Linked DNA regions of Prochlorococcus marinus str. NATL2A. The protein of the gene in region 1 interacts with the protein of each later gene in a pairwise test. Links are inferred from orthologs where the notes say so. Each region holds a gene or a part of one and is shown in the gene's direction. Other genes may lie near its edges.

Region 1 (3,257 bases):
TCCTGGTCAATAAGACTTTTCGGTAGATCAACTTCAAGTTCTTTGACCAAAACATCTAGAAGTGAGTCTTGACGAGTTTTCGCTTGTTTTCTGTCATTGTCCTCTTTGAGTCTCTTTTCAAGATCTGCGCGTAAGTCAGACATATTTTCTTTGTCACTTGCTTGCTTAGCAAACTCGTCATTGAGTTCAGGTAATTCCTTGATTTTTAAATCTTCCAAACTGACATTGAATTCAGCTTTTCTGCCTTTGGCTTCTTCTTGATGATAATCCTTGGGAAACTCACATTTCAATGTTTTTTCATCGTTGATATTCATTCCAATCACTCCCTCAATAAAACCAGGGATCATTCTGCCTTGCTCGAGTTCTATTTCTATTGAATCTGCACTTCCCCCTTCAATTTCGCTTCCATCATCTGAGAAACTTCCTTTAAAGCTGACTAAGGCAATATCTCCTTTTTGTGCGGCACGATCACTAACTGGGACTTTAGTTGCTAGTTGAGCTCGGGATTGCTCAATCAGTTCATCAACTTTTTTGGGATCAAATATTAGATTTTCTACTTCAGCAGTTAGACCAGATGATTTTTTTAAAGTTGGGATAGGTGTTATGTCAGTTTCAAGTTTCAATATTAGAGTTTTTTCAGGGTTAAAATTCTCCAAAATAGTCTCAAAGCCATCTTCTAGTTCAGGCTCACACAAAGGTTCTATTCCTTCTTGATCTAAGGTTTCTGTCCATACTTTTTGCAATAGTGATTCCAGTGCAGAGGCCTGTATTCTTTTGACTCCAAGTTGCTGGATTACTACTGTTTTTGGGACTTTACCTTTGCGAAAGCCTGGGATTGAGATAGATCTGCTGAGTTTGCTTAAGGCTTCGTCGTAACTATTTTTGCATCGATTTGCGGGCACTTCTACCTCTACAGCAATTCTGCTATTGGGTTTTGCACTGGTTTTTACGTTTAATTTTGCAGCACTCATTGAAACGGAATTCTCAAATTTGGTTAGCGTAAGAAAGCGTTAAGTCACTTCCAAAGCTATTGTGGCCTAAAAAGCATCGAAAAATTTGTTATTTGTTGATTTTTCCAATAAGAAAAACTTTTTTATTCAACCTTTTAATTTTCTTCATCAAGTTTGAAACCAAAATCTCTTCTTCCAAATAGACCACTTACAGTTGCGATTCTTGGATCGAGTGGAGCTGTAGGAAAGGAATTATTGGCTTTGCTTGAAGAGAGATCATTCCCTGTTGGAAAATTAATTTTACTAGCCTCCCATCGCTCAGCAGGGGACATTCAGAGTTTTTGTGGAACTGAGGTGAAAGTCGAAGAGACAACTAAAGATAGTTTTAAAAATGTAGATTTAATTTTGGCTTCAGCTGGTAGTTCAATATCTCGTAAATGGAAAGATACAATTCAAAGTTCTGGAGCTTTGATGATTGATAACTCTAGTGCATTTCGAATGGACGAGAATGTTCCTTTGATCGTTCCAGAAGTTAATCCTTCTGATGCTATTAAGCACAAAGGTGTAATTTCTAATCCGAATTGCACGACTATTTTATTAGCGTTGGTTCTATCTCCATTGACTAGGCATATCCCCATTAAGAGGATCGTTGTATCAACCTATCAATCCGCTAGTGGTGCAGGTGCAATGGCAATGGAAGAATTAGAAAAATTAAGCCAAGAAGTTTTAGATGGAAAAACTCCAAAAAGTAAAGTTCTTCCGTATTCTTTGGCGTTTAATCTTTTTTTGCATAATTCACCTTTGCAATCGAATAATTATTGCGAGGAAGAGATGAAAATGGTTAATGAAACCCGAAAGATTCTTGGAGATCCCGAACTTTCATTGACCGCAACATGTGTAAGAGTCCCAGTCTTAAGAGCCCATTCTGAATCGGTCAATATTGAATTTACAAAGCCTTTTCCAGTAAAAGAAGCTTATGAGATTTTGGAGGCTTCACCGGGAGTTGAAATACTTGAGGACTTGGAAAATAATCGTTTTCCGATGCCTCAAGATGTAACTGGCAGAGATCCAATATCAGTTGGTCGAATAAGGCAAGATATAAGTAACCCGAATGCTTTAGAACTATGGTTATGTGGAGATCAAATCCGCAAGGGTGCAGCACTTAATGCAGTGCAGATTGCTGAACTTCTACTGCCAAAGAATTATGAATAAGTCAGCTTTGTTATCACCAGCCCCTTTTGGAAGGCTGCTAACCGCAATGGTGACCCCATTTGATGATGAAGGGAAAGTTGATTATGGTCTTGCTGCCGATTTGGCAAATTATTTGGTAGATCAAGGTTCAGATGGCATCGTTGTATGTGGAACTACTGGAGAGTCACCGACTCTAAGTTGGCAAGAACAACAAAAATTGCTGGAAACAGTAAGAAATTCCTTAGGCTCTAGGGCTAAAGTTTTAGCTGGAACAGGAAGTAATTCGACCTCTGAGGCAATTGAAGCAACAAAGGAAGCAGCTAATTCAGGCGCTGATGGTGCTTTAGTTGTTGTTCCTTATTACAACAAACCACCGCAAGAGGGATTAGAAGTTCATTTTCGCGCTATTGCAAATGCCGCTCCAAAGTTGCCTTTAATGCTCTATAACATCCCTGGGCGGACAGGGTGTTCAATATCGCCTAGTATTGTTAGTAAGCTTATGGATTGCAGTAATGTAGTCAGTTTTAAAGCTGCAAGTGGAACAACTGAGGAAGTGACTCAATTAAGAAACTATTGTGGATCAGATTTAGCTATTTATAGCGGTGATGATGCTTTGGTTTTACCAATGCTTTCAGTAGGGGCAGTTGGTGTTGTTAGTGTCGCAAGTCATTTAGTTGCTCCTAATTTGAAGAAACTTATAGAGAGTTTTTTAGAGGGTAAATATTCTGAGGCACTTTATTTGCACGAGACATTACAACCTCTTTTTAAATCCCTTTTTGCAACTACAAATCCAATTCCTGTTAAAGCGGCACTTCAACTCATCGGTTGGTCTGTTGGACCTCCTCGAAGTCCTCTAGTCTCTTTAAACAGTGAAATGAAAGAAGAACTCGTGAAGATACTCTCTTCTCTGAGATTGATTTGATCTACTCCCTCTATCCACATTGGGTGTGGCTTTCATTTAGGTAACAATCAAGTTTTTTCACATAAATTTTTCCATGACATCAAGTTCAATGAATTCTCAAGGTTCAAAAAATAATCAAACCAAATCTCCTTGTTTGAGGATTATTCCCTTAGGCGGCCTCGGAGAAATCGGTAAAAATACTTGCGTCTTTGAAT
Region 2 (3,108 bases), 1.6 Mb from region 1 along the record:
ATACCAAGCATGTACTTTCTCTTCATTCGATCCAATAAACCAAAAAGATTCGCCAATACTTATTTCCTTTGAATCCAAGCTAAATGAAGAGGCAGGAGTATGTTCCCAACTTTGATTCAATAAATCTATTTCAAAAATCCCTTCAGTAATTTCTGCACTACTGGCAATTGCAACCAGTCGATTTTGATGCGAATGAATACCTGAGAATTCAATAAAAGTCTGATCAAAAGTCTTGATAGATCCATCTTTTTGAAATAGAGCTAAAGTCCAAATTCCTTCCTGAGCAAAAGCGCCAACGACATTATCCCCCACACATGAAAAGCTCGACATCCCGAGGACCCATTGTGGGAAAGCAATTTCAGCCTTAATAGACCATTGATTCTGGAAAATAGTAATTGAATTATTATTTAAGTCAGTTTTTATCTGCGTTATATTCCACCAGCCACTACTATCTTCAGCGACAAAAAGGTCACCTGTATCGGACCAAATAGGATTAAAAAATGATATTTTTTCTGTGCATTTTAAATATTCATTATTCAAAGTTACTATATTAATTATATTTTCTTGCTCACCTAATTTAGCTAATTTTAATTCATTTAAATCCCAAGGCATTGAAGTATTTTTCCACTCGACCCATGCTAATTTTCTATCTTTAGAATTTAGAGCAAGATAACCTAATAATCCCTGAGATGAATAAATAATTCTTGGATATTGTTCAGATTTTTTTAGAGAGTAAGAAACTATATGATCCCCTTCTTCATCCTCCATCAAACCAATCCAAATATTTTTTTCAAGATCAATCACGCCACCTGCAAGAAAATAGTTATGTTTTTTTGTAAGACAAATTGATTCTATTTTAGGTATAAATTTAAAAGAAAAAGATTTTTCTTTTTCTTCCTCGTAAAACCAAGTTCTCATCCATAAGCGGTTGTCTTTATTGTCAACCCAAGTCAATATAAGATCAGATCCATCGAGAGTAGCTGTTAGCGGAGCACCGCCATATCCATGAATTTTTGTCCTTAAATCACTTGGATAAGGTGTTAACTCCTGAGGTAATACGTCTTTTTGTCCCCAAGGTCTGATTAAAGCTGTAGTTCTTCCCTTTTCGTTTGGTCTTTGTTCTAACCATAAAATCCAATCACCTATTATGCGAGGCTCTTTAAATATGGGGGCTTCTCCATAAACTTTTTCAGCATCCAAGATTCTCATTGTTTTGTTCTTCATTGATGTTGAGAGTCAATGATTAATGCACTCATTGAACTTAAAACAAAGTAAAGTATAAAAGTTGTTGTCTTAAGACTCCTTTGGCTGGCAGTTTTGCTCAACTTGCAAAAAATGCAGAAAAAAAGAAGCCCTCAATTTCAGTTTCTAAAGAACCTGTCGAGAATCCCCCTTTGAAGGTGTATCAGCTGGGAGACGAGGCTTTAAGAACTCCAGCTAATCGTATCGTCAAAGTTGATGATGCAATTAGAAAGTTAGCGAAAGATATGCTGATAACTATGTATTCATCAAAAGGGATTGGTTTAGCAGCACCTCAAGTAGGAATACAAAAGAGATTGTTAGTTATTGATTTAAAGTTTGAAGATCCAAATTCTCCACCGATGGTATTTATAAATCCTGAGATAATTTCATCTAGTGCAACCTTAGATACATATGAAGAAGGTTGTCTAAGTATCCCTGGAGTTTACCTTAATGTTTTACGACCCTCCTCAATCAAATTAAGCTATAGAGATGAAATGGGTAGACCAAAAAAAATGAATGCGGACGGTCTCATGGCAAGATGCATTCAGCACGAAATAGACCACTTAAATGGTGTCTGTTTTGTAGATAAAGTAACTGATGAAGAAGAGCTGAAAAAACAATTAAATGAGAATAATTTCAAGCGAAGCGATGTAATAAAAGAAACGAATTGAAAAAATCTTGTCAATTCAAGCTATAAAAAATCGCATTAGATTCTTCTTATTGCTCTCTACACAAATTCAATGACAACAATCTTCGATAAAATTCTTAGCGGTGAAATTCCATGTGATGAGGTTTTTAGTGATAACAAATGCCTAGCTTTCAAAGATATTACCCCTCAAGCACCTACTCACATTTTAATAATTCCTAGAAAACCTATTCCAAGTCTGCAAGATATAAAAAAAGAAGATCAAGAATTACTTGGGCACTTACTGCTAAAAGGGACCGAAATTGCAAATGCTGCTGGTTTAGAAAGTTGGAGAACCATAATTAATACAGGAGAAGAAGCAGGTCAAACAGTCTTTCACTTACATATTCATATCATTGGCGGAAGGAAGTTAAGTTGGCCACCTGGATAAATAATTCATTTCTCTTGATCAATCAGCACGATTGCCTTACTGGCTTAGTTGCTGACTCATTTCCACCCATTGATGCGCTATAAGATAGTTAAATAATCATGTTCGATGGATTCCCAAACTGCTAAAGATAAAAACGGCATTATTTCTAAAGCAAACATAAATTTACAAGATTTATGGTCAAATCTTAGTGAGAAACAGCAATCTATTCTCAAAAAAATATGGTCAATTTTAACTTACAAATGGCAATGGCAGATAATCCTTAATGCCCCTTTTTTGGTCATTTGGGCATTAGATCAAACTATTCCTGCAGTTCATACTTTTGATATGCAGCTTATTTCCTCACTACCAATACCAACAATAATAAAAACATATTTGGGCTTTAGCTAAGATATAGAAATAAATGACTTTGATGAGTTTTGCTCTCAAAAAGTGTCAGATTTAACTTTAAAAAATAAGCTAATCCTATAGCTAATCAAGCATTTATTGAATTTGAAATAATCAAAAATAATATGACATCATCAATTTCGAAAGCTCAAAAAGGACTGGTAAGCCAACTAATTAAATTACGAAAGCTTACTCAGCCATATTTTCTACCTTATACAAAAAACAATGGTTGGCTATTTGTCTATTTATTAATAGCTTTATTATTTTGCGTAGGCGGAACAGTTCTGTTTTTACTCACAGGTTTAATGAGCCTGTTAACCAATTTAGCTCCAGATGTAACCAACCAATTTTTAGGAGGAGTTCAAAATTCCTTAAAAGTGATTTGGAATGGTCCGTCGGGAATAAT

What was found.
Region 2: the proteins of PMN2A_RS09545 (region 1) and def interact in binary tests that used the Escherichia coli proteins (3 or more experiments, as listed by UniProt). The link is inferred for Prochlorococcus marinus str. NATL2A from one-to-one orthologs.

Annotation. Positions count from the first base shown.
Region 1 is NC_007335.2:1,756,493-1,759,749, reverse strand. What follows is about bases 218-3,143. They hold PMN2A_RS09545 (aspartate-semialdehyde dehydrogenase), read left to right. Parts: upstream 218-1,124; coding sequence 1,125-2,162; downstream 2,163-3,143. Other genes in these bases: PMN2A_RS09535 (ribonuclease J), read left to right, coding at 3,137-3,143; dapA (4-hydroxy-tetrahydrodipicolinate synthase), read left to right, coding at 2,155-3,063; tig (trigger factor), read right to left, coding at 218-971. Also shown: more of tig, read right to left, coding at 1-217; more of PMN2A_RS09535, read left to right, coding at 3,144-3,257.
Region 2 is NC_007335.2:109,055-112,162, reverse strand. The notes cover bases 332-3,108. They hold def (peptide deformylase), read left to right. Parts: upstream 332-1,304; coding sequence 1,305-1,913; downstream 1,914-3,108. Other genes in these bases: PMN2A_RS00530 (ABC transporter ATP-binding protein/permease), read left to right, coding at 2,828-3,108; PMN2A_RS00535 (hypothetical protein), read left to right, coding at 2,424-2,705; PMN2A_RS00540 (histidine triad nucleotide-binding protein), read left to right, coding at 1,983-2,318; PMN2A_RS00550 (alpha/beta hydrolase family protein), read right to left, coding at 332-1,224. Also shown: more of PMN2A_RS00550, read right to left, coding at 1-331. UniProt on the Escherichia coli protein: Removes the formyl group from the N-terminal Met of newly synthesized proteins. Requires at least a dipeptide for an efficient rate of reaction. N-terminal L-methionine is a prerequisite for activity but the enzyme has broad specificity at other positions.